Regions from separate parts of the Streptomyces sp. NPDC004539 genome, predicted to be linked through region 3. Evidence: riboswitches for the same ligand, from Rfam matches in the RefSeq annotation. Region 3 holds a riboswitch; each other region holds the start of a gene.
What was found. Region 3 has a riboswitch for cobalamin ahead of cobN (cobaltochelatase subunit CobN). Riboswitches for the same ligand answer to the same signal wherever they lie in the genome.
Positions count from the first base shown of each region.

Region 1: linked by a shared signal. The riboswitch ahead of ABZX85_RS02555 (ribonucleoside-diphosphate reductase subunit alpha) and the one ahead of cobN (cobaltochelatase subunit CobN) in region 3 are both predicted to bind cobalamin.
Region 2: linked by a shared signal. The riboswitch ahead of ABZX85_RS43540 (iron ABC transporter permease) and the one ahead of cobN (cobaltochelatase subunit CobN) in region 3 are both predicted to bind cobalamin.

Region 1 covers NZ_JBEXLS010000001.1:584,417-593,954, forward strand. The annotation lists gene ABZX85_RS02535 (glycoside hydrolase family 3 protein) at 1-1,218, opposite strand, end outside; gene ABZX85_RS02540 (GntR family transcriptional regulator) at 1,388-2,152, shown strand; gene ABZX85_RS02545 (DUF3311 domain-containing protein) at 2,279-2,536, shown strand; gene mctP (monocarboxylate uptake permease MctP) at 2,533-4,143, shown strand; cobalamin riboswitch at 4,455-4,587, shown strand; gene ABZX85_RS02555 (ribonucleoside-diphosphate reductase subunit alpha) at 4,717-7,083, shown strand; gene ABZX85_RS02560 (ribonucleotide-diphosphate reductase subunit beta) at 7,083-8,099, shown strand; gene ABZX85_RS02565 (hypothetical protein) at 8,101-8,772, opposite strand; gene ABZX85_RS02570 (cytochrome P450) at 8,841-9,538, opposite strand, start outside.
Region 2 covers NZ_JBEXLS010000033.1:82,775-92,312, reverse strand. The annotation lists gene ABZX85_RS43555 (peptidoglycan-binding domain-containing protein) at 1-619, shown strand, start outside; gene ABZX85_RS43550 (ABC transporter substrate-binding protein) at 616-1,602, opposite strand; gene ABZX85_RS43545 (heme ABC transporter ATP-binding protein) at 1,613-2,368, opposite strand; gene ABZX85_RS43540 (iron ABC transporter permease) at 2,374-3,414, opposite strand; cobalamin riboswitch at 3,504-3,633, opposite strand; gene ABZX85_RS43535 (RNA polymerase sigma factor) at 3,698-4,681, opposite strand; gene uvrA (excinuclease ABC subunit UvrA) at 4,678-7,500, opposite strand; gene ABZX85_RS43525 (S1 RNA-binding domain-containing protein) at 7,702-8,214, shown strand; gene ABZX85_RS43520 (hypothetical protein) at 8,267-9,340, shown strand; gene ABZX85_RS43515 (GNAT family N-acetyltransferase) at 9,375-9,538, opposite strand, start outside.
Region 3 covers NZ_JBEXLS010000014.1:90,468-100,005, reverse strand. The annotation lists gene cobN (cobaltochelatase subunit CobN) at 1-3,008, opposite strand, end outside; cobalamin riboswitch at 3,042-3,179, opposite strand; gene ABZX85_RS27410 (cobalamin biosynthesis protein CobG) at 3,224-4,444, shown strand; gene ABZX85_RS27405 (precorrin-8X methylmutase) at 4,441-5,085, shown strand; gene ABZX85_RS27400 (precorrin-2 C(20)-methyltransferase) at 5,082-6,569, shown strand; gene ABZX85_RS27395 (HoxN/HupN/NixA family nickel/cobalt transporter) at 6,580-7,671, opposite strand; gene ABZX85_RS27390 (cobalt-precorrin-6A reductase) at 7,782-8,543, opposite strand; gene ABZX85_RS27385 (cobalt-precorrin-5B (C(1))-methyltransferase) at 8,558-9,538, shown strand, end outside.

The sequences.
Region 1 (9,538 bases), on a different contig from region 3:
GAGCAGGCCGGTGAGGGCGGGGCCGAGGCCCCAGGGGGTCTCGTCGCCGACGGCCACGTTCGCGACGGGGGTGAAGGCGGCGACGTACGGGGGCGCCGTCAGCGGAAGGTGCTCGGCGCCCCGCACTCTCAGGGCCCGGCGCGCCGCCTCCAGGCCGATCCCCGGGGACTCCCGGAGACGGCCGCGCGCGTCCTTCGTCGTCCAGCGGGCCAGCGTCCGCACCCGGTCCGCCGCCTCCGCGAGGCGTTCCTCGGGGAGCTCGCCCGAGTGGACCGCGTCGGTCAGGGCGTCGCGCAGGCGCCGTACCGTGCCGTCGTCGTCGAGACCGCCCCCCACGCAGATCGCGTCGGCGCCGGAGGCGATCGCGAGGACCGTGCCGCGTTCGATGCCGTACGTGTCGGCGATCGCCCGCATCTCCATGCCGTCGGTGATGATCAGCCCGTCGTAGCCGAGGTCGCGGCGCAGGAGCCCGGTGAGGACGGGCCGGGAGAGGGTCGCCGGGCGGGCCGGGTCCAGGGCCGGGGTGAGGATGTGGGCGGTCATGATCGCGCGCGTCCCGGCCGCGATCGCCGCGCGGAACGGCGGCAGGTCCCGGGCGGCGAGCGTGTCGTACGGCACGTCGACGCGCGGCAGCGACTCGTGGGAGTCGACGGACGTGTCACCGTGCCCCGGGAAGTGCTTCGTGCAGGCGGCGACCCCGGCGGACTGGAGGCCGGCGACGTACGCGGCGGTGTGCCGGGCCACCAGCCCGGGGCCGGCGCCGAAGGAGCGTACGCCGATGACGGGGTTGCCGGGGTCCGTGTTGACGTCGGCGGAGGGCGCCCAGTCGAGGTTCACCCCGCACGCGGCGAGCCGGCGCCCCAGCTCGGCGGCGACGGACCGGGTGAGCTCCACGTCGTCCACGACCCCGAGCGCGAGGTTGCCCGGGAAGGAGGAGCCCCGGCGCGCTTCGAGGCGGGTGACGTCGCCGCCCTCCTCGTCGATCGCGACCAGGACGTCCGGCCGGACCTCGCGCAACCGGGCGGTCAGCCCGGCGAGCTGCCCCGGGTCCTCGATGTTGCGGGCGAACAGGCCGACCGAGGCGAGCCCCTCGTCGAGGCGGCGCAGCAGCCAGTCGGGGGCGGTCGTACCGGTGAAGCCGGGCTGGAGGACGGCGAGGGCGTCCCGGGCCACAGTCGTCTCTGCCAAGACCACCCTCCGAATGGTGTAGACCAGCATCGCGAGCTTGGACCGGACCAAAGGCCGTGTCAAGGCCCGGGACGCCGTACGCAGGGAGTTCTTACCAGGACCGACCTCGCCGTACAGGCACCCGTACACACGATCCCGTGCCACGATGTGAAGTCGCGGCCGACGGGAGGTCGGCCCGTGCGAGCCGGGAAGGCAGGCCATGAGCGCCGACGTCAGCAGTGCGGAGAACGAGGGTGGGGCGACCGTCCGTACCGCGCGCGTGCCCAAGTACTACCGTCTGAAGAAGCATCTGCTGGACATGACGCGGACCCAGGCGCCCGGCACCGCGGTCCCGCCGGAGCGCACGCTCGCGGCCGAGTTCGACACGTCCCGCACGACGGTCCGCCAGGCCCTCCAGGAGCTGGTCGTCGAGGGCCGGCTCGAACGCATCCAGGGCAAGGGCACGTTCGTCGCCAAGCCGAAGGTCTCCCAGACCCTCCAGCTGACCTCGTACACCGAGGACATGCACGCGCAGGGCCTGGAGCCGACCTCGCAGCTCATCGACATCGGGTACGTCACCGCGGACGACCGGCTCGCCGAGCTGCTCGACATCGCGCCGGGCGGACGCGTGCTGCGCATCGAGCGGCTGCGGATGGCCAACGGCGAGCCGATGGCCATAGAGACGGCCCACCTCAGCGCCAAGCGCTTCCCGGCCCTGCGCCGCTCCCTCGTCAAGTACGCGTCCCTGTACACCGCCCTCGCCGAGGTGTACGACGTCCGGCTCGCGGAGGCCGAGGAGACGATCGAGACGTCGCTGGCGACGCCGCGGGAGGCGGGCCTGCTGGGGACGGACGTGGGGCTGCCGATGCTCATGCTGTCCCGGCACTCCCTCGACCTCCGGGGGGAGCCCGTGGAGTGGGTGCGGTCGGTGTGGCGGGGGGACCGGTACAAGTTCGTGGCGCGGCTGAAGCGGCCCGTGGAGTAACCATGGAGTGACACAGGATCAGGACGATCTGCGAACAAGGCTTCCCCTGTGCTTATCCGTCACTTAGATTGCCTGCGCATTGCATTGGTGATCACTGGTGATCTCAGCGAGGGGACGGAGCCGCCGATGTCAGACACCCCACCGAAGGCCGGGGAACCGGTGGTGACGCCCTTGCGCGTCGTCATCGCCCTGTGCCTGTTCGCGCCCTTCGTGGCGCTGCTGTGGGTCGGTTCGTATGCCGATGTGAACCCGCGGTTCATCGGCATCCCGTTCTTCTACTGGTACCAGATGCTGTGGGTGCTGGTCTCCACGGTGCTGACGATGACCGCGTACCAGCTCTGGCAGCGTGACCAGCGCGCCCGCAAGGGGGGTGCGGCGAAGTGAACGACGGTGTGAACGGCGTCGCGCTCGGCGTCTTCATCTTCTTCTTCCTGGCCGTCACGGTCATGGGGTTCCTCGCGGCGCGCTGGCGCAAGGCGGAGAACGAGCACTCCCTGGACGAATGGGGGCTCGGCGGGCGGTCGTTCGGGACCTGGGTGACCTGGTTCCTGCTCGGCGGGGACCTCTACACGGCGTACACGTTCGTCGCGGTGCCGGCGGCGGTGTACGCGGCCGGCGCGGCCGGGTTCTTCGCGGTGCCGTACACGATCCTCGTCTACCCCCTCATCTTCACGTTCCTGCCCCGCCTGTGGTCCGTCTCGCACAAGCACGGGTACGTCACCACGTCCGACTTCGTGCGCGGGCGGTTCGGGTCCAAGGGGCTGTCCCTCGCGGTCGCCCTCACCGGCATCCTCGCGACGATGCCGTACATCGCGCTCCAGCTCGTCGGCATCCAGGCGGTCCTCGACGTCATGGGCGTCGGGGGCGGCGAGGACACGAACTGGTTCATCAAGGACCTGCCCCTGCTGATCGCCTTCGGCGTGCTGGCCGCGTACACGTACTCCTCGGGGCTGCGGGCACCGGCGCTGATCGCGTTCGTCAAGGACACGCTGATCTACATCGTCATCACGGTCGCGATCATCTACATCCCGATCAAGCTGGGCGGGTTCGACGAGATCTTCGCGAAGGCCGGGGAGAAGTACGAGGCCGCCGGGGCCGGGGGGCTCGTGCCGGCGCAGGGCGCGCAGTGGACGTACGCGACGCTCGCGCTCGGTTCGGCGCTGGCGCTGTTCATGTACCCCCACTCGATCACGGCGACTCTCTCCTCCCGGAGCCGCGACGTCATCCGGCGCAACACGACGATCCTGCCGCTGTATTCCCTGATGCTGGGGCTGCTGGCGCTGCTCGGGTTCATGGCCATCGCCGCCGGGGTGAAGGTCAAGAACGGGCAGCTGGCGATCCCTCAGCTGTTCGAGAACATGTTCCCGGACTGGTTCGCGGGGGTCGCGTTCGCGGCGATCGGGATCGGGGCGCTGGTGCCGGCCGCGATCATGTCCATCGCGGCGGCCAACCTCTTCACGCGGAACATCTACAAAGACTTCATCAAGCCCGACGCGACGCCGGCGCAGGAGACCAAGGTCTCGAAACTGGTCTCGCTGCTCGTGAAGGTGGGCGCGCTGGTCTTCGTCCTGACGATGGACAAGACCGTCGCCATCAACTTCCAGCTCCTCGGCGGGATCTGGATTCTCCAGACCTTCCCGGCCCTCGTCGGCGGTCTCTTCACCCGCTGGTTCCACCGCTGGGCCCTGCTGGGCGGCTGGGCGGTCGGCATGCTCTACGGCACGATCGCCGCGTACGGCGTCGCCTCGCCGACCCAGAAGCACTTCGGCGGCAGCTCGAAGGAGATCCCCGGCATCGGTGAGATCGGCTACATCGGCCTCACCGCCTTCGTCCTGAACGTCGCGGTCACGGTGGTCCTGACGTTCGTCCTGCGGGCGGCCAAGGCCCCCGACGGCATCGACGAGACCCGCCCCGAGGACTACACAGCGGACGCGGGCGACCCGGGCGTCCAGACGGAGCTACCTCCGGCGACGTCGGGAGCGGCCCACTAGGCAGGTGCGGCACCGTCGTGGTTGCTCGCGCCCGCGCGGCGGTAGCCGCAGATCGATACAGCCCCGCGCCCCTGGAAGATGCGCTCCGCGCGCTTCCAGGGGCGCGGTCCTGTGTCGCACGACCCGCAGCGAACCACCGTCGGCCACCACCCCCAGGGGCGCGGGGAACTGCGCGACCAGCCACAGCGGGCCCGCAGTCGGCAGCCCGCAGCACGCCCCACCCCCTCCCCCGCATCACAATTCTCACCCGACAGTTGACACTCCGAAGCCGACACGACACAACATCTGGGGGTGCCACCACAACCCGGCACTAGATGTATGCTCATGCTCGCTGTCGCCGCAGGGGAATCCGGTGTGAATCCGGAACTGTCCCGCAACGGTGTACTTGTGCGCATACGCACACGAGAGTCAGTCCGAGGACCTGCCGACAGCACACGCGCCCAGCCGTACCCAGGACGGCTCGGCGTGCCCTGACGTCCGGGCCTCGCGGAGTGGGCCGGGGTGCAAACGCGCCGTGCGTTCGCGCTGCCCTGCCCTCCCCCAGGCCCCCTGCCGAGCGAGGGAGAGCCTCACGTGACGATCGCGCCAGTCGAACCGGTTTCAGAGGTCCAGGCGGTCGAGACCGAGAACGACGGTCCCGGAACCGCGCTGCTGCGGACCCTGACGGAGCTGACCGCCGACCTCCCCGACGCCGACCCCGGCCGGGTCGCCGCCGCCGCCCTGCGGGGCCGCTCCGCGCGGGCGGACGAGGCCGAGTTGCGCGAGCTCGCGACCGAGGCCGCCGCCGGCCTGATCTCCGAGGACCCGGCGTACTCCCGCCTCGCCGCCCGCCTCCTGACGATCAGCATCCGCGCCGAGGCCGCCTCCCAGGGTGTGACGACCTTCACGGAGTCGGTCTCCGTGGGTCACCGCGAGGGCCTCATCGCCGACCGCACCGCGGAGTTCGCCGCCCTGCACGCCACGTACCTCGACGGCCTGATCGACCCCGCCGCCGACGACCGCTTCGGCTACTTCGGCCTGCGCACCCTGCACAGCCGTTACCTCCTGCGGCACCCGATCACCCGCAAGGTGATCGAGACCCCCCAGCACTTCCTGCTCCGGGTCGCGTCGGGCCTGGCCGAGGACAGCACCGTCCGCGCCCTGGACGAAGTCACCGCGCTGTACGGCCTGATGAGCCGGCTCGACTACCTCCCCTCCTCCCCCACCCTCTTCAACTCCGGCACCCGCCACCCGCAGATGTCGTCCTGCTACCTCCTCGACTCCCCCGTCGACGAGCTGGACTCCATCTACGACCGCTACCACCAGGTCGCCCGGCTGTCGAAGCACGCCGGCGGCATCGGTCTGTCGTACTCCCGCATCCGCTCCCGGGGTTCGCTGATCCGGGGCACGAACGGGCACTCCAACGGCATCGTGCCGTTCCTGAAGACGCTGGACGCGAGTGTGGCGGCCGTCAACCAGGGCGGTCGGCGCAAGGGCGCGGCGGCGGTCTACCTGGAGACCTGGCACTCCGACATCGAGGAGTTCCTGGAGCTGCGGGACAACACCGGTGAGGACGCCCGCCGGACGCACAACCTGAACCTCGCGCACTGGATTCCGGACGAGTTCATGCGCCGGGTCAACGCGGACCAGGAGTGGTCGCTGTTCTCCCCGTCGGACGTGCCGGAGCTGGTCGACCTGTGGGGCGACGAGTTCGACGCGGCGTACCGCGCGGCGGAGGCGAAAGGTCTCGCCAGGAAGACGATCCCGGCGCGTGACCTGTACGGCCGCATGATGCGGACGCTCGCGCAGACCGGCAACGGCTGGATGACGTTCAAGGACGCCGCGAACCGTACGGCGAACCAGACCGCCGAGCCGGGGCACGTCGTGCACTCCTCCAACCTCTGCACGGAGATCCTGGAGGTCACGGACGACGGCGAGACGGCCGTCTGCAACCTGGGTTCGGTGAACCTGGGCGCGTTCGTGACCGGTGGCGACATCGACTGGGAGCGGCTGGACGAGACCGTCCGCACCGCCGTGACCTTCCTCGACCGCGTCGTCGACATCAACTTCTACCCGACCGAGCAGGCGGGCCGCTCCAACACGAAGTGGCGTCCGGTGGGCCTGGGCGCGATGGGTCTCCAGGACGTCTTCTTCAAGCTGCGCGTCCCGTTCGACTCCGCCGAGGCGAAGGCCCTGTCGACGCGGATCGCCGAGCGGATCATGCTGGCCGCGTACGAGGCGTCCGCGGACCTCGCCGAGCGGTCCGGTCCGCTGCCCGCGTGGGAGAAGACCCGTACGGCGCGTGGTGTGCTGCACCCCGACCACTTCGGCGTCGAGTTCACGTGGCCGGAGCGGTGGGCGGCGCTGCGGGAGCGGATCGCGTCGACCGGGCTGCGCAACTCGCTGCTGCTGGCGATCGCGCCGACCGCGACGATCGCGTCCATCGCGGGCGTCTACGAGTGCATCGAGCCGCAGGTGTCCAACCTGTTCAAGCGCGAGACGCTCTCCGGTGAGTTCCTCCAGGTCAACTCGTACCTGGTGCAGGATCTGAAGGACCTCGGCGTGTGGGACGCCCGGACCCGTGAGGCGCTGCGCGAGGCCAACGGCTCGGTGCAGGACTTCGTGTGGATTCCGGACGAGGTGCGGGCGCTGTACCGCACGGCGTGGGAGATCCCGCAGCGCGGTCTGATCGACATGGCCGCCGCGCGGACGCCGTACCTGGACCAGGCGCAGTCCCTGAACCTGTTCCTGGAGACGCCGACGATCGGCAAGCTCTCCTCGATGTACGCGTACGCCTGGAAGTCCGGGCTGAAGACGACGTACTACCTGCGCTCGCGCCCGGCGACGCGCATCGCCCGCGCCGCCCAGGCGCAGGCCCCCATCCCGGTGCAGCAGGCCACGGACCCCGACGCGGTCGCCTGCTCCCTCGAAAACCCCGAGTCCTGCGAGGCATGCCAGTAATGACCACCGAAGCCCAGAAGAACCTGCTCGACCCCGGCTTCGAGCTGACGCTTCGTCCGATGCGCTACCCGGACTTCTACGAGCGCTACCGGGACGCGATCAAGAACACGTGGACGGTCGAGGAGGTCGACCTCCACTCGGACGTCGCGGACCTCGCGAAGCTGTCGCCGATGGAGCAGCACCTCATCGGCCGGCTGGTGGCGTTCTTCGCGACGGGTGACTCGATCGTCGCGAACAACCTCGTGCTGACGCTGTACAAGCACATCAACTCCCCGGAGGCGCGGCTGTACCTGTCGCGTCAGCTCTTCGAGGAGGCCGTGCACGTCCAATTCTATCTGACGCTGCTCGACACCTACCTGCCCGACCCGGAGGACCGCAACGCGGCGTTCGCGGCGGTCGAGAACATCCCCTCGATCCGCGAGAAGGCCGAGTTCTGCTTCAAGTGGATCAACGAGGTCGAGAAGCTGGACAGCCTCCAGACGCAGGCCGACCGGCGCCGCTTCCTCCTCAACCTGATCTGCTTCGCCGCGTGCATCGAGGGCCTGTTCTTCTACGGTGCCTTCGCGTACGTCTACTGGTTCCGCAGCCGGGGTCTCCTGCACGGCCTGGCGACCGGCACCAACTGGGTGTTCCGGGACGAGACGATGCACATGTCGTTCGCGTTCGAGGTCGTCGACACGGTCCGCAAGGAGGAGCCGGAGCTCTTCGACGAGGCCCTCCAGCAGCAGGTCACCGACATGCTGAAGGAGGCCGTCGAGGCGGAGCTCCAGTTCGCCCGCGACCTCTGCGGCGACGGCCTGCCCGGCATGAACACCGAGTCGATGCGCCAGTACCTGGAGTGCGTCGCCGACCAGCGCCTGGCCCGCCTCGGCTTCGCCCCGGTCTACGGCTCCGAGAACCCCTTCTCCTTCATGGAGCTCCAGGGCGTCCAGGAACTGACCAACTTCTTCGAGCGCCGCCCGTCCGCGTACCAGGTCGCCGTGGAGGGCACGGTCGACCTGGACGAGGACTTCTGAGCTACTTCAGGGTCACGGCGACCCCGGCCGACGCGGCGGAAGCGACCGCGTCCGTGCCGGGGTAGTACCACCGCCAGCTCCCCGAGGCCGTCACCGCGACCTCGGTGCTGATCTTCCCGGCGCCGCCCGTCTTCACGGTCCTCACCGTGCTGTACCGGGCGGCGCCGTTCTTCCTGAACTGGAGCATCGCCGTCTGCTTCGCGTACCCCTGGTACTTCCGGCTCTCCCAGTTGGCCTGCGTGAGCTGCCCGGTGACGGCGATCCGGGTGCCCTTGCCGGCCTTGGCGGGTGCGGCGACGGTGAGCTTGGCCGCCCGCCGGACCTTGTAGGCGGCGGCACCGTAGTAGACCCGGTGGTCACCGTCCTGGGCCTCCACGCTCAGGTTGACCGTCCACTCCCCGGCGACCCGGTTGCTGTCGATGTCGTCGCTGTCCCGGATCCAGTAGGCGTCGGCGGTCATCGTCCCGGTGCACACGGACGTCGTCCTCGACTTCTTGACGCAGGTCGTCCCGCTCCACTCGACGAACCCGTAGAGGTTGGACCGGTTGAACGTGCTCAGCCGCCTGAGCCCTTTGATCCCGGAGTCGTCCTTGACGGTGACGGCGATCGGGTAGGAGATCCGGCCCGCCGTCCCGACCGTGACGCTCCTGCCGCCGTTGACGACGGTCGACACCAGGGTGACGTTCCCCCTGCCCTCTCCGGGAACCGGCGCCGCGTGTGCCCCGGTCGCCGTCACCAGCGTCAGGGCCGCGGCACCACCGGCCGCGGCCCAGATTCTTCCGCTTCTTCCTCGCACGAACCCCCCTTTGTCACAGGTTCCGTGAGGATATCCGCCCCCTGCCTGGCCACCGGCCGCAGCCTCAGGTCCCGGGGGCGCAGGGTGATGCCGATGCGGTGGCGGGGGTCCGAGTCCTTTGTCTGCTCGAAGGTGAACGCCGAGGCGATGGAGGCGGTGAGGAGGGTCATCTCGGCCATGGAGAAGTGGTCGCTGGGGCACTTGCGGTTGCCGACGCTGAAGGGGCTCATGGCGTGTTTGGGGACCTCCTCGGAGGCGCCGGGGAGCCAGCGGTCGGGGGTGAAGCGTTCGGCGTCCCGGTAGGAGCGGGGGTCGCGCTGGACCGCGTAGGGGCTGTAGACGATGTCGGCGCCGGCGGGAATGCGGTATCCGCCCAGGGTTGTGTCGGTGACCGCGCGCCGGGTCAATATCCATACGGCCGGATAGAGCCGCAATGTCTCCACGACGACATTCCCGGTGTACGCCAGACTGCGGACGTCGTCGAATCCCACGGGCCGGTCGCCCGCCACGTTTTTCACCTCGTCCCGGATCTTGTCGGCGTGTTCGGGGTACTCGGTGAGCACCAGCAGCAACGACATGATCATGGAGCCGACGGTTTCGCTGCCCGGGGTGAGTATCGCGATGACCTGGTCGTGGATCTCCT
Region 2 (9,538 bases), on a different contig from region 3:
CCCTCAGGCCGGTTCCGACGCCGACGACAAGCCCCCCGCCAAGCGCAGCCGGATCGCCCTGGTCACCGTCTCCGCCGCCACCTTCGCGATCGCGGCGGGCGTCCTCGTCGGCGTCTCGATGTACCAGACGCCGTCCCGCGCCGACCATCTCCAGGACGACCTGCGCGAGAGCGTCCCGGACCAGGTCTCCGCCAGCGCGACGGAGACACCCGGCTCCCCCAGCCCCTCCACGTCCACGAGCCCGTCGTCCTCGGCGTCGTCCACGCAGAGCGCCACGGCCTCCCCGACCGGCTCCCCGTCGACCGCCCCCACGTCGACCCCGACATCGGGCTCGGCCGCCTCCCCCACCACCGCCCCGGACCCCACCCCCACCCAGGGCGACGGCGACGAGACCCCGCGCGTCCTGCGCCTCGGCGACACGGGCCCGCAGGTGCGGGAACTCCAGCTCCGCCTCAAGCAGATCGGCCGCTACGACGGCGAGGCGACCGGCGTCTACGACGAGAGCGTCCAGAGCGCCGTCCGCACCTACCAGTTCACCCGCCTCATCCTCTCGGACGACTCCGGCGTGTACGGCCCGGCGACCCGCGCCTCGCTGGAGTCCGAGACGCGCGAACCCTAGGCGACCGTCTTCAGATACGCGTTGAGCCGTGCGATCGCCGACGGGTTGCGGGGGCTCTCGACGAGGTCGACGTAGTCGAGGACGAAGATCCGCTTGTTCCTGACGGCGGCGACGTTCCTGAGCGGCGCGTACGACAGCAGGAACTTCCGCTTCTGCTCGGCGCTGACGTCCCCGTAGTCGCAGATGACGATGACGTCCGGGTTCCGGGCGACGACGGTCTCCCAGCCGACGGTCGTCCAGGAGTCGTCGACGTCGTGGGTGACGTTCTCACCGCCGGCCGCGCTGATGATCTGGTCGGGCGCGGCGTACTTCCCGGAGGTGAACGGGGAGTCCTGGCCGCTGTCGTAGAGGAACACCTTGGGCCGCTTCGCGGGGGCCTGGACGGCGGCTATCTCCTTCTTGAAGGAGGCGATCAGGGCCGCCGCGCGCTGCTCGACGCCGAAGAGCTGCCCAAGGGTGGTGAGGTCGGTGTAGAGCGCCTCCAGGGGCGGCATGATGCCCCGCGAGGTCTCGGTACGGCCGTTGCGGCAGGACTCGGTGAGGATGTAGGAGGGGACGCCGAGCTTGGCGAGGGCGTCGGGGGTGAAGCCGCTGTCCTCGCGGAAGCCGTAGTTCCAGCCGGCGAAGACCAGATCGGCGCGGGCGTCGAGGACGTTCTCCTTGGTGAGCTGGTCCTTGGAGAGCCACTTGACCTTCTGGTAGCCGTCCTTCCACGGCACATCGGTCAGATCGCCCTTGTCGTCGGGCATCGCGAACCCGGCCATCCGGTCCTCCAGGCCGAGCGCGAACATCAGCTCCGTGATGCCGACATCGTTGGTGACGACCCGTTCGGGGACGTGGTCGAAGGTGACCTTCTTCCCGCAGTTCGTGATGGTGACCGGCTTGGCCGAGGCCGCCGCAGTGGAGGTCTTCTCCACGGAGGCGCCGCAGCCGGTGACGGCCAGGCACAGGGCTACGGCGGCGAGTTGACGGAAGGAGCGCATGGGGGGTTCCTTACAGGCGGTCGAAGAGGAGTTGCACGGCACCGGTGACGGGGTGGCGCACGGGATGGGCGCGGACGCCGAACACCTCGGCGAGCAGAGCCGGTTGCAGCACGTCCTCGGGGGTCCCGGAGGTGACGAGCCGGCCGTCCGCGAGGACGTACAGCCGATCGCAGTACGCGGCGGCCAGGTTGAGGTCGTGCAGGGCGGCGAGGACGGTGAGCCCGGCGTCCCGGACGAGGGTCAGGACGTCCAACTGGTGGCTGATGTCGAGGTGGTTGGTGGGTTCGTCGAGGACCAGGACGCGCGGCTGCTGGGCCAGCGCCCGTGCGATCAGGACGCGTTGGCGTTCGCCGCCGGACAGGGCGAGGAAGCCCCGGTCGGCGAGGTGGCCGACGCCGGTCGCCGCCATGGCCTCCGCGCAGATCTTCCGGTCCTCGCCGACGCCGCGCCGCTCGTGCGGGAGGCGGCCCATCGCGACGACCTCGGCGACCGTGAAGTCGAACTCGGCGCCGGACTCCTGCGGGAGCGCGGCCAGCACCCGGGCGGCGGCGCGCGGGGACGTCGTCCGCAGGTCCTCGCCGTCGAGGCGGACCGTGCCCGTGTCGGGGCGCAGCGCCTGGTAGACGCATCTCAACAGGGTCGATTTGCCGCTGCCGTTGGGGCCGACGAGGCCGACGACCGTGCCGGGTTCGACGGTGAGGCGGATGTCGTGGACGAGGCGGGTGCCGGCCGCGGAGACGGTCACGCCGTCGAGGTCGAGGCGCATGCCGGTCACCACTTTCCGCCGAAGGCGTGGCCGCCGCGCCGCATCAGCAGCAGGAACGCGGGCACCCCCACCACGGCCGTGATCACGCCGACCGGGAGTTCGGCGGGGGCGACGAGCAGCCGGGACAGGATGTCCGCCCAGACCAGGAGGACGGCTCCGGCGAGCGGGGCGAGCGCCAGCACCCGGCGGTGGCTCGCGCCGACGGCCATCCGTACGAGGTGCGGGACCATCAGGCCGACGAAGCCGATCGCGCCGCTGACCGCGACGAGGGTCCCGGTGACGGCGGCCGTCACGACGAACAGCTCCCGCCGCAGCCGGCCGGGCCGCACCCCGAGGGAGGCCGCCGTCTCGTCGCCCATCGCGATCGCGTCGAGCGCCCCGGCCCGGCGGCGCAGCCACGTCCACCCGGCGGCGACGGTGACGGCGGCGATCGGCACCTGCGCCCAGGTCGCCCCGCCGAGGCTGCCGAGCAGCCACATCATCGCCGAGCGGGCCGCCTCGCCGCGGGTGGCGCTGAACACCATGACGGTGGTGAGCGCCTCGAACCCGTACGCCAGCGCCGTCCCGGTGAGGATCAGGCGCAGCGGGGTGAGGCCGCGCGGGGTGCGGGCGACCGCGTAGACGAGGACCATCGCGGCGAGGGCCGAGCCGAACGCGGCGGCGGACAGGGCCCAGACGCCGAGTGCGGCGAAGGCGCCCATGAGGATGACGGCGTTGGCGCCGACGGCCGCGCCGGAGGAGATGCCGAGGACGAAGGGGTCGGCGAGGGCGTTGCGGACCATGGCCTGGACGGCAACGCCGACGGAGGCGAGGCCGGCGCCGGCGACCGCGCCGAGGACGACGCGGGGCAGGCGTATCTCCCAGACGATGGTGTAGTCGGCGGCGTCCTGTGCGGAAACGGTTCCGCCGGTGAGGCCGGCCCACAGGAGGCGCAGGGAGTCGCCGACGCCGATGTCGGAGGAGCCGAGCGCGACTCCCGCGAGCAGGGAGAGCAGCAGGAGGAGGGCGAGGGCGACGGTCAGCAGCGCGAGGGGCGTTCGGCGCACGGCGGTCCTTCGGGTGAGGCCGCCGAGGGGAGGGCGTCGCGCGGGAAGGCACCTTGCGGGTCCCTCTCGCAGTCCACGGCGAGCGGTCGTACGGGTCGCGTGCCGGCCGTGGGCGATCGGGCTCGCGCGGAAAGGATTCCGCGCACACCGTTGCGGGTCAGCGCCGGATTCGCACCGGACTTCCCCCGCGGGAGGCGAACGGAGCCTAACAAACCGTTTCGCGGTGTTTGCAAGAGGCTGCCGGCTCCGCAGGGGGCCGCCGTCCCGTATGCGGGCGAGGCCGTCAGTCGAGGTAGTCCCGCAGCGCCTGGGAGCGGGAGGGGTGGCGGAGTTTGGACATCGTCTTGGCCTCGATCTGGCGGATGCGTTCGCGGGTGACGCCGTAGACGTGCCCGATCTCCTCCAGGGTGCGGGGCCGGCCGCCGAACAGTCCGTAGCGCAGCGAGATGATGCCGGCCTCGCGGGCGGTCATCGCGTCGAGCATCGTGCGCAGGGCCTCCTGGAGGAGGCCGAAGGTGACCTGTTCGACCGGGGAGGGGATGTCCGTGTCGACGATGAGGTCGCCGAACTCGGTGCCGGAGTCGTCCGCGAGGGCGGTGTCGAGGGAGACGGGTTCCCTGGTGTAGCCGTCGAGTTCGGCGAGGCGTTCCACCGACACGTCGGCCTTCGCGGCGAGTTGCTCGGGGGTGGGTTCGACTCCGGTGTCGTGGAGGATCTCCCGGCGGACGCGGGCGACACGGTTGATGATCTCGACCGCGTGGACGGGGACGCGGATCGTGCGCCCCTGGTCGGCGAGGGCCCTGCTGACGGCCTGTTTGATCCACCAGGTGGCGTACGTGGAGAACTTGAACCCTTTGGTGTAGTCGAACTTCTCGACGGCCCGGATGAGGCCGGTGTTGCCCTCCTGGATCAGGTCGAGGAAGGCGAGTCCGCGTCCGGTGTACCGCTTGGCGACGGAGACGACGAGGCGGAGGTTGGCCTCGACGAGGTGGGCCTTGGCCCGCTGCCCGTCCGCCGCGAGGAGCCTCAACTCGGCTGTGTCGTAGGGGTTCTCCTCGGTGAGGAGCTGCTCGGCGTACAGGCCCGCCTCGACGCGTTTGGCGAGGTCCACCTCCTGTTCGGCGGTGAGGAGGCGGACGCGGGCGATGAGGCGGAGGTAGTCCTTGACGGGGTCGTCGGAGGCGCCGGCGGTGGTGAGCCGGGGCTCGGGGGCGTCGGCGTCCTCCTCGGCCGCCACGACGGGTTGCTCCAGGTCGAGGAGGGTCACGGCGTCTCCAGGAGGGAGTGCAGGAACCGGCCGGTGTGGGAGGCGGGGTGGGCGGCGACCTGTTCCGGGGTGCCTTCGGCGACGACCTGTCCGCCGCGGTGTCCGCCGTCCGGGCCCATGTCGATCAGCCAGTCGGCCGCCTTGACGACGTCCAGGTTGTGTTCGATGACGACGACCGTGTCGCCGCCGTCCACGAGTCCCTGAAGGGCCGTCAGCAGCCGTTCCACGTCGGCGACATGGAGTCCGGTGGTGGGTTCGTCGAGGACGTAGAGACTGCGGCCACGCGTACGGCGCTGGAGTTCGGCGGCGAGTTTGACGCGCTGCGCCTCGCCGCCGGAGAGGGTGGTGGCGGGCTGGCCCAACGCGACGTATCCCAGGCCGACTTCGTCGAGGGTGCGCAGGTGGCGGGAGATGATCTGGTGGCCCTCGAAGAAGTCCCGGCTCTGCGCGACGGTCATCGCGAGGACGTCCGCGATGGACTTGCCCTTGTAACTCACCTCCAGGGTCTCCCTGTTGTACTGCGCGCCGCCGCACACCTCGCACGGCACGTACACGTCCGGCAGGAAGTTCATCTCCACCTTGATCGTGCCGTCGCCGAGGCAGCTCTCGCAGCGGCCCCCTCTGACGTTGAACGAGAAGCGGCCGGGCCCGTAGCCCCGGACCTTCGCCTCCGGGGTCTGCGCGAACAGCTTGCGCAGATGGTCGAACACCCCTGTGTACGTCGCCGGGTTGGAGCGCGGGCTGCGGCCGATCGGGGACTGGTCGACCTGGACGACCTTGTCGAGGTCCTCGGCGCCGGTGATCGTCCGGTGCCGGCCGGGGACGCGGTGGGCGCGGTGGATGCGCTGGGCGAGGGCCGTGTGCAGGATGTCGTTGACCAGCGTGGACTTCCCGGAGCCCGAGACGCCGGTGACGACGGTGAACAGGCCGAGGGGGAAGGAGACGGTGAGGTCGCGGAGGTTGTGCTCGCGGGCGCCGTGGACAGTGAGCAGCCGTTCCGGGTCGGGGGTGCGGCGCTCTCGCGGTACGGCGATCCGGCGGCGGCCCGAGAGGTAGGCGCCGGTCAACGAGTCGGGGTGGGCGAGGAGTTCGGCGACCGTGCCGGCGTGGACGACGTGTCCGCCGTGCACTCCGGCGCCGGGGCCGATGTCGACGACCCAGTCGGCGGCCCGGAGCGTCTCCTCGTCGTGCTCGACGACGATGACCGTGTTGCCGCGGTCCCTGAGGCGTTCCAGGGTGCCGATCAGCCGTTCGTTGTCGCGCTGGTGCAGGCCGATCGACGGTTCGTCGAGGACGTACAGGACGCCCGTCAGGCCCGTGCCGATCTGGGTCGCGAGGCGGATGCGCTGGGCCTCGCCGCCGGAGAGGCTCGCGGCCGGGCGGTCCAGGGAGAGGTAGTCCAGGCCGACGTCGAGGAGGAAGCGCAGACGTTCGCCGATCTCCGCGACGACGGCCTCCGCGATGCGGCGTTCGCTGTCCGTGAGGGTCAGTTCCCTGACGAACAGGGCGAGTTGGTCCAGCGGGAGCGCCGATGCCTGGGCGATGCCCTGTCCGCCGACCGTGACGGCGCGGACGACGGGGGCGAGGCGGGTGCCGTCGCAGGCGCGGCAGGCGGTCTCGCGGAGGTAGCCGGCGAAGCGGTGCTCCCCGCCGTCCGCCGTGCGGCGCTCGATGTGCGGGACGACTCCCTCGTAGCGGACGGTGTGGTCGCGTTCACGGCCGAAACGGTTGCGGTAGGCGAGGTGGAGGCGGTCGTCGGAGCCGTACAGGACGATCTTCCGTACGGGAGCGGGGAGTTCGCGCCAGGGGGTGTCGGTGCTGAAGCCGCGGGCCTGGGCGAGGGCTTCAAGGATGCGGGTGAAGTAGTCGGCGCCGCTGGTGTTCGTCCAGGGGGCGACGGCTCCCTCGGCGAGGGACTTGGTGTCGTCCGGGACGAGGAGGCTCGGGTCGACCTCGGTGCGGGAGCCGAGTCCCGTGCAGGAGGGGCAGGCGCCCCAGGGGGCGTTGAAGGAGAAGAGGCGGGGTTCGAGGGTGTCCAGGGCGAGGGGGTGGCCCTGCGGGCAGGCCGCCTTCTCGGAGAACAGTCGCTCGCGGTCCGGGTCGTCGACGAAGTCGATGCGCAGGGTGCCGCCGCCGAGTGCGAGTGCCGTCTCGACGGATTCGGTGAGGCGCTGGTGGATTCCGTCCTTGACGACGAGGCGGTCGACGACGACGTCGATGTCGTGCTTCCTGCGCCTGTCGAGCGCCGGCACCGTACTCAGGGACAGCACCCGTCCGTCCACCCGGACCCTGCTGAATCCGTCCGCCGCGAGCTGCCGGAACACCTCCGCGTGCTCGCCCTTGCGGTCCCGGACGACCGGGGCCAGCACCTGGAACCTCGTCCCCTCCGGCTCCGCCCGCACCTGGTCGACGATCCGCTGCGGGGTCTGCCCGCGCACCGGTTCCCCGCACTCCGGGCAGTGCGGGCGGCCGATCCGCGCGTACAGCAGCCTCAGGTGGTCGTACACCTCCGTGATCGTCCCGACCGTCGACCTCGGGTTCCTGCTCGACGTCTTCTGATCGATCGCGATCGCCGGGGACAGCCCCTCGATCGCGTCCACATCCGGCTTGTCCAACTGGCCCAGAAACTGCCTCGCATACGCCGACAACGACTCCACATACCGTCGCTGCCCCTCCGCGAAAATCGTGTCGAACGCCAGACTCGATTTCCCCGAACCCGAAACCCCCGTGAACACGGTCAACGCATTCCGTGGCACCTCCACGGAAACGTCCCGAAGATTGTTCTGCCGAGCACCTTTGACAACGAGACGATTACCCACCCCTTCACCGTAACACCGCCCCCAGAACCTCTCCGGCCCTCCCCGAACCCCTTTCCGGTGTGGGAAAAATCGCGCTTGACAAGGCATTCGGAACTGTGAGCAACGAATTCAAAAAAGCGCCCGCACAACCCTTGCCGAACAAACGAACCCGTGACCCCAATTCCCGTCCGCCCCCTCTGCCCGCCATGCGAAACTACCCCCGTGATCACCGCCTCCCCCGAACTCCACGCCTTCCTCGAATCTCTCTCCCCGGGCCAACACCTCACCGGCCACATCGCCTCCATCGAGCCCTACGGCGTCTTCGTCGCCCTCGACACCGGCCCCCGCCATCCCGTCTTCCCGGGCGTCGGCTTCATCACCCACCCCGACCTCTCCTGGTACCGCTTCGACTCCCCCACCGAAGTCGTCACCGTCGGCGCCCCCGTCACCTGCGTCTTCCTCCACCACGACACCTGGAACGCCGAAGCCCGCCTCTCCCTGCGCGCCCTCCACCCCGACCCCCTCCACACCTTCACCACCACCGTCCCCCTCGACCGCCCCCTCCGATCCCGCGTCACCAAAGTGGTCCCCATCGGGGTCTTCGTGGAACTGACGAAAGGCGTCGAGGGCCTGCTCCGCGAGTCAGGTCCCGCGGTGGGCGACGAGATCGACGTCGTGGTCACGGAGATAGACCCGGAACGGCGCCGGGTGAGTGTCCGGCGGGTGGGTGGGTGAGCTTTTGCAGGACGGACGGGGGTTGTCAGTGCCTGGTGGCAGGATCACCCGCATGGTCTTCGTGCGTACCACTCCGCCGCGTCCCGTGGACGTGACCGCGGTCTTCCCCGAGCTGGCGCCGTCGGCGCGGCCCGCGATCCGGCTGCACCCCCGTCCCGGGTCGCCGTCCGCCGGGGAGAGTTCGGTCGGGGGGCCGTTGCTGTGGCCGGCCGAGGAGCCGTGGCCGCACTGCGAAGCCTCGCACCTGCACAGGGACAGCGGGTTCCGCGAGTCACCGGCCGACGTGCGGCTTCTGAGGCGTATGCGGGTCCGGTGGCACGGTGACCACGGTGGTCCCGGGACGACGCCCGAGGAGGCGACGCTCAAGGAGCGGAACGCCGCGGTGCTCGCGGAGCGACTCGCCACCGCTCCGCCGCCCGCTGACTGCCCGGTCCCCATGCTGCCCGTGGCCCAGTTGTATCTGCGCGACATACCTCTGCTGAGGCCGCCCGGACAGGCCGATCTGCTCCAGATCCTCTGGTGTCCCTACGATCACGATCCGGATCACAAACCGTCGACCGCGCTGTTCTGGCGGTCCGCCGCCACGGTCGGCGATGTCCTCGCCACACCGCCGGAGCCGTACGAGGTGAACCATGAGGGCTACGTGCCCGAGCCCTGCGTACTCGCACCAGAAGCGATCACCGAGTACCCCGGCAGCCTCGAACTGAGCCCGCGGATGCGGCTGATGGTGGGAGACCGGAGCAGATTGCAGGAGGCCGGCGCCGACCTGGACAGCTCCTGCGCGGAGTATCCGCAGGACTTCTATGACACCCATCTCGCGGATTCGCCCGGATGGAAGGTCGGCGGCTGGCCTCCGTGGGGCCGCACCGACCCCCACCCCCGGTACTGCACCGTCTGCGACGAGCGGATGGTCCCGCTGCTGACCATCGCCTCCTTCGAATGGGACGGCGGCGACGGGCACAGCTGGGCACCTCACGAGGACCAGGATGCCGCCACCTCTGGCGGTCACTGCTGCGGCCAGCGCCCCTCACAGCCGACCAAGGTCGAAGTCGGCAGCACCGACAACATGCAGATCTACGTCTGCCCGGCCTCACCCGGGCATCCGCACACCGACCTGATCCAATGAGCCATCGAACCATCTGGGTGGACACCACCCACGCCTACACCCACACACTCACCTGCTCCCCCACCTCCCGAAACCCCAACTTCTCCGCCACCCTGCGCGACGCGTCGTTCCCGGCCCGCCACTGGGGCAGCAGGCCCGCCTCAAGGGCGTGTTGGACGGCGGCGGATGCGGCGGCGGTGGCGAGGCCGCGGTTTCGGG
Region 3 (9,538 bases):
GGACGCCCGTCCAGCTCACGGCCGTACGCGTAGCCGCCCCACACCGTGTAGACCTCCGCGAGGTCAGCGTCGGTGCGCCAGTCGCGGGAGTCGATGAGCTGGAGGAGACCGGCGCCGTACGTCCCCGGGCGGGAGCCGAAGATGCGGGTGGTGGCCCGGCGTTCGTCGCCGTGCGCCGTCAGGTCGGCCTGGACGTGGGCGCGGACGTTGTTCACCGAGGCGGGTTCGTCGAGCCCGGCCACCAGGCGTACGGCGTCGTCCAGGAGGGCGATGGTGTGCGGGAACGCGTCCCGGAAGAAGCCGGAGATGCGCAGGGTGACGTCGATGCGGGGGCGGCCCAGCTCGTCGCAGGGGATGGGCTCCAGGCCCGTGACCCGGCGTGAGGCGTCGTCCCAGAGCGGGCGGACGCCGAGCAGGGCGAGGGCCTCGGCCACGTCGTCTCCCGCCGTGCGCATGGCGCTGGTCCCCCACAGGGAGAGGCCGACGGACGTGGGCCACTCGCCGTTGTCGGCGCGGTACCGCTCCGCGAGTGACTCCGCGAGGGCCTGGCCGGTCTCCCAGGCCAGCCGGGACGGGACCGCCTTGGGGTCGACGGAGTAGAAGTTGCGGCCGGTCGGCAGGACGTTGACCAGGCCGCGCAGCGGGGAGCCGGAGGGGCCGGCCGGGACGAAGCCGCCGGCCAGCGCGTGGACCGTGTGCTCCAGCTCCGCCGTGGTCGCCGCCAGACGCGGGACGACTTCGCGGGCCGCGAACTCCAGGACGGCGGCGACCTGTTCGCCGTGCGCCGTGGGGACTGCGGCCGGGTCCCAGTCCGCGTCCTCCATCGCCTGCACGAGCGCGCGGGCCTGTTCCTCCGCCGCGTCGGCCGTGGTGCGGGTCGCCGCCGACTCGTCGAGGCCGAGCGCCTCGCGCAGGCCGGGCAGGGCGGTGGTGCCGCCCCAGATCTGGCGGGCGCGCAGGATCGCGAGGACGAGGTTGACGCGGTCGGCGCCGGCCGGCGGGTTGCCGAGGACGTGCAGTCCGTCGCGGATCTGGGCGTCCTTGATCTCGCAGAGCCAGCCGTCGACGTGCAGGAGGAAGTCGTCGAAGCCGTCGTCCTCGGGACGGTCCTCCAGGCCGAGGTCGTGATCGAGCCTCGCGGCCTGGATCAGGGTCCAGATCTGGGCGCGGATCGCCGGGAGTTTCGCCGGGTCCATGGCGGCGATCTGGGCGTGTTCGTCGAGGAGTTGCTCCAGGCGGGCGATGTCGCCGTAGGAGTCGGCGCGGGCCATCGGCGGGACGAGGTGGTCGACGAGGGTGGCGTGGACGCGGCGTTTGGCCTGGGTGCCCTCGCCGGGGTCGTTGACGAGGAAGGGGTAGACCAGCGGGAGGTCGCCGAGGGCCGCGTCGGGGCCGCAGGCGGCGGACAGGCCCGCGTTCTTGCCGGGGAGCCACTCCAGGTTGCCGTGCTTGCCGAGGTGGATCATCGCGTCGGCGCCGAACCCGCCGTCCTCGGCGCGGGCCGCGATCCAGCGGTAGGCCGCCAGGTAGTGGTGGGAGGGCGGGAGATCGGGGTCGTGGTAGATCGCGATGGGGTTCTCGCCGAAGCCGCGCGGGGGCTGGATGAGGATCAGCAGGTTCCCGAAGCGCAGCGCCGCGAGGACGATGTCCCCGTCCGGGTTCGCGCTGCGGTCGACGAACATCTCGCCCGGCGCCGGCCCCCACTTCTCCTCGACCGCCTCCCGCAGCTCCCCGGGCAGCGAGGCGAACCAGCGCCGGTAGTCGGCCGCCGGAATCCGCACCGGGTTGCGGGCGAGCTGCTCCTCGGTCAGCCAGTCCTGGTCGTGCCCGCCCGCCTCGATGAGCGCCCGGATCAGCTCGTCCCCGTCACCGGAGGCCATCCCGGGGACGTCGTCGAAGACGTACCCCGCCTCGCGCAGCCGGTGCAGCAGCGCGATCGCGCTGGCGGGGGTGTCCAGGCCGACCGCGTTGCCGATCCGGGAGTGCTTCGTCGGGTAGGCGGACAGCACCAGCGCGACCCGCTTCCCGGCGGCCGGGATGTGCCTCAGCAGCGCGTGGCGTACGGCGATCCCGGCGACGCGGGCCGCGCGCTCGGGGTCGGCGACGTACGCGGGGAGGCCGTCGGCGTCGATCTCCTTGAAGGAGAACGGCACGGTGATCAGGCGGCCGTCGAACTCGGGGACGGCGATCTGACTGGCCGCGTCCAGCGGGGAGACGCCCTCGTCGCTCTCCTCCCACGCGGCGCGCGAGCCGGTCAGGCACAGGGCCTGGAGGATCGGTACGTCGAGGGAGGTGAGCGCGCCCGCGTCCCAGGACTCGTCGTCACCGCCGGCCGACGCCTCGGCGGGGCGGGTGCCGCCGGCCGCGAGGACCGTGGTGACGATGGCGTCGGCGGCGCCGAGCGTGGCGATCAGCTCGGGTTCGGGGGCCCGCAGCGAGGCCACGTACAGCGGCAGCGCCCGGCCGCCCGCCGCCTCGACCGCGTCGCACAGGGCGTGCACGAAGCCGGTGTTGCCGCTCATGTGGTGGGCGCGGTAGTAGAGCACGGCGACCGTCGGGCCCTCGGCGTCGCGGGGCGCGCGCTCCAGCGCGCCCCAACTCGGCGCGGGCGCGGGCGAGTCGAAGCCGTGGCCGGTCAGCAGGACCGTGTCCGACAGGAACCGGGCGAGCTGCTCCAGGTTGGCCGGGCCGCCGTGCGCGAGGTAGGCGTGCGCCTCGGCGGCGATCCCGACGGGAACCGTGGAGGCCGCCATCAGCTGGGCGTCGGGCGCCTGTTCACCGGTGAGGACGACGACCGGCCGCCCGTCGGCGAGCAGCAGGTCGAGCCCGTCCTGCCAGGCCCGCAGCCCGCCGAGGAGGCGGACGACGACGAGGTCGGCGCCGTCGAGGAGCGCGGGCAGGTCGTCCAGGGGGAGGCGGGCGGGGTTGGCGTACCGGTAGGGGACCGGGCCGTTCGCGGCGCGGGCGCTGAGCAGGTCGGTGTCGGACGTCGACAGGAGCAGGATCATGCGGCGTCGGCCTTCCTCGGGGTGTCCACGCCCCGGGCGAGAACTGGACGGCGGGAGTTCCTGACTCGCCCGGCGGCCGGGCTCACAGTGGCGGGACCGTGCCGGAGTCGCACCGGCTTCCTCCCCTGGTCGGTGACGGACCCTCATGATCCGCCGAGGAGCATAGTAAGGGTCACTGAAAGAGGGCAGGGCATACATCCGGTGTGATCGTAGGTATGCTCACGGCCGTGCCCACGCCTCCTGCCCGTCCGTCGTCCCAGGCCACAGCCCTCTCGCGGGGCCGCGACGACGCCTGCCCCGGCGCGCTGCGCCTGCACGCGGCGGACGACGGCGCGCTCGCCCGCGTCCGGATTCCCGGTGGGGTGCTGCGCACCGGACAGGCGCGTGCGCTCGGCCTCGCCGCCCGTGAACTCGGCGACGGGGAACTGCATCTGACCTCGCGCGGAAACGTTCAGCTGCGCGGCCTCACGCCGGACGGCGGGGCCGAACTGGCGGAGCGGCTGGAGGTGGCCGGGCTGCTGCCGTCCTGGCGGCACGAACGCGTCCGCAACGTCGTCGCCTCCCCCCTGTCCGGTCTCGACGGCCGTAGTCTCCTCGATGTCCGGCCGTGGCTGCGGGAGCTGGACGCGCTGCTGTGCGCGAGCGGGCCGGCGGCGAGGCTGTCCGGGAGGTTCCTGTTCGCGCTGGACGACGGGCGCGGGGACGTGGCGGCGCTCGGCGCCGACGTGAGTGTGCTGGCCGCGCCGGACGGGGGCGCGTGGGTGCGGGTCGGGGCGTCGCCGGATGCCGTGCGCGTGCCGGCCGGGGACGCCGCGCGGGCCGCGGTGCGGGCGGCCGAGGCGTTCGTGGAGGTGAGCGGCGGACGGGTCTGGCGGGTGTCCGAACTCCCCTGCGGCGGCAAGGAGTTGGTCTCGTACCTGGGTGAGCCGGCGCGTCCCGTGTGGCCCCGGTCCGCCGAGCCGGCCCCCGGTACGGTCACCGCGCCCGACGGGACGACGAGCCTGTCCGTCCTGGCCCCGCTGGGCCGCCTGACCGCCGCCCGGTGGGACGCGCTCACCGACGCCTCCTCCGACGAACTGCGGCTGACACCGTGGCGCGGAATGGTCCTCCCGGCCGTTCCCGCCGGCCGGCTCGCCGGTCTCGACGCCATGGGCCTGGTCACCGGACCGGACTCCCCCTGGCTCGGGGTCGGCTCCTGCGTCGGGCGGCCCGGCTGCGCGAAGGCGCACGCGGACGTCCGTACCGACGCGGCGGCCTGCCTCACGGGCGGCGGCGGACTCCCCGTCCACTGGTCCGGCTGCGAGCGCCGCTGCGGACGCCCGCGCGGCGACCACGTCGACGTCCTCGCCGTCCCCGGCGGCGGCTACCGGATCTCCGGTGCGCCGTCCTCCCTGTCCACCCTCGCCGCCGATGTGGCGGCGGCCCGTCACGCATGACCCGTAGGAGCACGGTGTTCGAGTACGAGAAGGACGGCGCGGCGATCTACCGTCAGTCGTTCGCCACCATCCGCGCGGAGGCCGACCTCGCGGGGCTGCCCGCCGACGTCTCCCAGGTCGCGGTCCGGATGATCCACGCCTGCGGGATGACCGACCTCGTCCGGGACCTCGCGTACACGCCGGGCGTGGTGGCGCGCGCCCGCGAGGCCCTGCGGGCCGGGGCGCCGATCTTCACCGACGTCCAGATGGTGGCCAGCGGCGTGACCCGCAAGCGCCTCCCCGCCGCCAACGACGTGCTGTGCACGCTCTCCGACCCGGCCGTCCCCGCGCTCGCCGCGAAGCTGGGCACGACCCGCAGCGCCGCCGCCCTCGAACTGTGGCGGGACCGGCTGGAGGGCGCGGTCGTCGCCGTCGGCAACGCGCCCACCGCGCTGTTCCGGCTGCTGGAGATGATCGAGGAGGGCGCGCCCCGCCCCGCCGCCGTCATCGGCGTCCCGGTCGGTTTCGTGGGCGCCGCCGAGTCCAAGGACGCGCTCGCCGGGCACCCGTCCGGTCTGGAGCACCTGGTGGTGCGCGGCCGGCGCGGGGGCAGCGCCATCGCCGCCGCCGCGCTCAACGCGATCGCGAGCGAGGAGGAGTGACCGGCAAGCTGTACGGCGTCGGACTCGGCCCCGGCGACCCGTCCCTGATGACCGTACGGGCCGTCGAGGTCATCGCCGAAGCGGATGTGATCGCCTATCACAGCGCCCGGCACGGCCGGTCCATCGCGCGCTCGATCGCGGCGAAGCACCTCCGCGCCGACCACGTCGAAGAACCGCTGGTCTACCCCGTCACGACGGAGACCACCGACCACCCCGGCGGCTACCGGGGCGCCATGGAGGAGTTCTACACCGAGGCGTCCGCCCGGCTCGCCGCGCACCTCGACGCCGGGCGCACGGTCGCCGTCCTCGCCGAGGGGGACCCGCTCTTCTACGGCTCGTACATGCACATGCACAAGCGGCTCGCCGACCGCTACGACACCGAGGTGATCCCCGGCGTCACCTCGGTGTCCGCCGCAGCCGCCCGCCTCGGCACCCCGCTCGCGGAGGGCGAGGAGATCCTGACGATCCTGCCGGGCACCCTCCCCGAGGAGGAGCTGACCGCACGGCTCGCCGCCACGGACACGGCCGTGGTGATGAAACTGGGCCGGACCTTCACCAAGGTCCGCACCGCGCTGGAGAGTTCGGGCCGCCTCGCCGAGGCGCGGTACGTCGAGCGGGCCACCATGGACGGGGAGCGGCTCGCCCCGCTCGCCGACGTGGACGCCGGGTCGGTGCCGTACTTCTCCGTCGCCGTCCTGCCGAGCCGGGTCGACGCCCCGGCGCCCGTGCGGGAGTCGGGCGAGGTCGTCGTGGTCGGCACCGGTCCCGCCGGGCCGCTGTGGCTGACCCCCGAGTCGCGGGGTGCGCTGGCGAGCGCGGACGACCTGGTCGGCTACACGACCTACCTGGACCGGGTGCCGGTCCGTCCCGGCCAGCGGCGGCACGGCTCGGACAACCGGGTCGAGGCCGAGCGCGCCGAGTTCGCGCTCCAGCTCGCCCGCAAGGGGCGCAAGGTCGCCGTCGTCTCCGGTGGCGACCCCGGGGTCTTCGCGATGGCGACCGCCGTCCTGGAGGCCGCCGCGCAGGACATGTACGCGGACGTGCCGGTGCGGGTCCTGCCCGGGGTGACCGCCGCCAACGCGGCAGCCGCCCGCGCGGGGGCTCCGCTGGGCCACGACTACGCGACGGTCTCCCTCTCCGACCGGCTCAAGCCCTGGGACGTCATCGCCGGGCGGCTCCGCGCCGCCGCCTCGGCGGATCTGGTGCTCGCGCTGTACAACCCCGGTTCGCGCAGCCGTGACTGGCAGGCCGGCAAGGCCCGTGACCTGCTGCTGGAACACCGGTCCCCGGACACCCCGGTGGTGGTCGCCCGGGACGTGGGCGGCTCCGGCGAGCGGGTGCGGATCGTGCGGCTGGCCGACCTGGACCCGGCCGAGGTCGACATGCGCACGATCCTGCTGGTCGGCTCCTCACAGACCCGGGTCGTACGGCGCGGGGGCGGCGAGGAGGTCGTCTGGACCCCTCGCCGGTATCCGCGGGCGTGAAGTGAGCGTGCTACTCGGCGCCCTGTTCGACGGTGGCGGGGGCCGGTCCCTGGGCCAGCCCCGCCGTCCACTTCTCCTCGATCCGGCCGACCTTCCACACGATCAGGGCGAGCGCCCAGGTGGCGAAGAAGAGGCCGACGATGACGTATCCGATGATGTTGAGGTCCAGGCCGGAGACCCAGTCCCAGAACGGTCCGTGCAGGTCCGCCTTGTCGGCGATCAGGCCCAGGAGTTCGACCGTGCCGATGATGAGGGCGACGGCGACGGAGAGGCCGGTGATGGTGAGGTTGTAGTAGACCTTGCGGACCGGCTTGGAGAACGCCCAGCCGTAGGCGAAGTTCATGAACGAGCCGTCGATGGTGTCGAGGAGCGACATGCCGGCCGCGAAGAGGACCGGCAGGCAGAGGATCGCGTACCAGGGCAGGCCCGAGGCCGCTCCGGAGCCGGCCAGGACGAGGAGGGCGACCTCGGTGGCGGTGTCGAAGCCGAGGCCGAAGAGGAGGCCGAGGGGGTACATCTGCCAGGGCTTGGTGATCGACTTCATCAGGCGGCCGAGGATGCGGTTCATGAAGCCGCGGTTGTTGAGCTGCTCTTCGAGGGCGGCCTCGTCGAAGTGGCCCGAGCGCATCTGCCGGAACACCTTCCAGATGCCGGCCATGATCACCAGGTTGATGATCGCGATGAGGTAGAGGAACGTCCCGGAGACGGTCGTACCGATCCAGCCGGTGACGCTGTGCAGCGCGGAGTCGTCGTTCTCCACGGGGCCGGCCAGCTCCTTCACGCCGAGGGAGAGCAGGAAGGCGAGGGCGAAGACGATGCTGGAGTGGCCGAGGGAGAACCAGAAGCCGACCGACAGCGGGCGCTGGCCCTCGCTCATCAGCTTGCGGGTCGTGTTGTCGATCGCGGCGATGTGGTCGGCGTCGAAGGCGTGGCGCATGCCGAGGGTGTAGGCGGTGACGCCGATCCCGATGCCGAAGGTCTTCGTCCCCAGGCTGTAGTGCTCGGGCGCGACGATCGCGACGAGCGTGAACCAGCCGATGACGTGCAGTGCCAGGATGAAGGCGGCCATGCCGCCGACGCTCGCCCACTCCTTGCGGGTCATGGACGTGCGGATGCGGTGCCAGCTCAGCGATCGGTTTTCAGCCACACATTCCAGGTTGCTGCAACAAGGTCGCAGGTAAAAGAGGATCTCAGCAAAGCCCGGGTCAGGGTTCAGCCAGCGTCCGGGAAACTCCCCTGGTCGCGTACGTCCGTGAGCCACCTGACCGCCTGCTCCGGCTCGGCCACCGTCGGCACGCCCTCGGGTACGGGCGGCCGGCGCACCACGACCACCGGCACCCCCGCCTGCCGGGCCGCCGCCAGCTTCGGCGCGGTGGCCGCTCCCCCGCTGTCCTTCGTGACGACGACATCGATCCGGTGCCGGAGCAGCAGTTCGCGCTCCCCGGCGAGGGAGAACGGGCCCCGGTCGAGGAGGACCTCCATGCGGGCGGGGTGCGGGGGCTCGGGCGCGTCGACGGAGCGGACGAGGAACCACAGGTCGTCCAGATCCGCGAAGGCGGCGAGTCCCATGCGGCCGGTCGTCAGGAAGACCCGGCGGCCGAGCGCGGGCAGCAGGGTCGCCGCGTCCTCCAGGGACCCGGCCTCGTGCCAGTCGTCCCCCTCGCCGGGGACCCAGCCGGGGCGGCGCAGGGCGAGCAGGGGGACACGGGTCGCGGCGGCGGCGAGTGCCGCGTTGAAGCTGATGGTCCCGGCGAAGGGGTGGGTGGCGTCGACGACCGCGTCCACCTCCCGCTCGCGCAGCCACGCGGCGAGCCCGTCGGCGCCGCCGAAGCCGCCGATGCGCACCTCGCCGGGCGGCAGCCGGGGGGCGGCGACCCTCCCGGCCAGCGAGGACGTCACCCGCAGCGCCCGTCCCGTCAGGAGTTCGGCGAGGCGGCGGGCCTCACCGGTGCCACCGAGAATCAGTACGTGCACGAGAGACACCTTCCTTGAACGAGCCCAAGGGCGCGCGCGGCGCCCAACTGAAGCACACCGGTCTGCGTCCCGGCTGGACGACCGGCGCCTGCGCGACCGCCGCGACGACGGCCGCGTACACCGCCCTGCTGACCGGGGACTTCCCGGACCCGGTGACGATCACCCTGCCCCGGGGGCAGACCCCGGCTTTCGCGCTGGCCGCCGAGGAGCTGGCCCAGGGGCGCGCGACGGCCGGGATCGTCAAGGACGCCGGTGACGACCCGGACGTCACGCACGGCGCGCTGGTCCGAGCGAGCGTACGGCGGCTCCCGGCGGGGTCCGGCGTCGTCTTCCGGGCCGGTCCCGGGGTCGGCACGGTCACCCGGCCCGGTCTGCCGCTGGCCGTCGGTGAACCCGCCGTCAACCCCGTCCCCCGGCAGATGATGCGCGAGCACGTCGCCGCGCTCGCCGAACGGTACGGCGACGGCGGCGACGTCGAGATCACCGTCTCCGTCGACCACGGCGAGGAGATCGCCCGCTCCACCTGGAACCCCCGCCTCGGCATCCTGGGCGGCCTGTCGATCCTCGGCACGACCGGGATCGTCGTCCCGTACTCGTGCTCGGCGTGGATCGACTCCATCCGGCGCGGCGTGGACGTCGCGCGGGCGGCGGGGCGTACGCATGTCGCCGGGTGCACGGGGTCGACGTCGGAGAAGACGGTCACCGGCGTGTACGGCCTCCCCGAGGACGCGCTCCTGGACATGGGGGACTTCGCGGGGGCGGTCCTCAAGTACGTACGGCGGCATCCCGTGGAGCGGCTGACGATCTGCGGCGGGTTCGCCAAGCTGTCCAAGCTGGCGGCCGGTCATCTGGACCTGCACTCCGCGCGCTCCCAGGTCGACAAGGGGTTCCTCGCGGACCTCGCCCGCCGGGGCGGCGCCTCGCCGGAGCTGGCCGCCGAGGTCGCCGGTGCCAACACCGGGCTCGCCGCGCTCCAGGCGTGCGCGGCGGCCGGG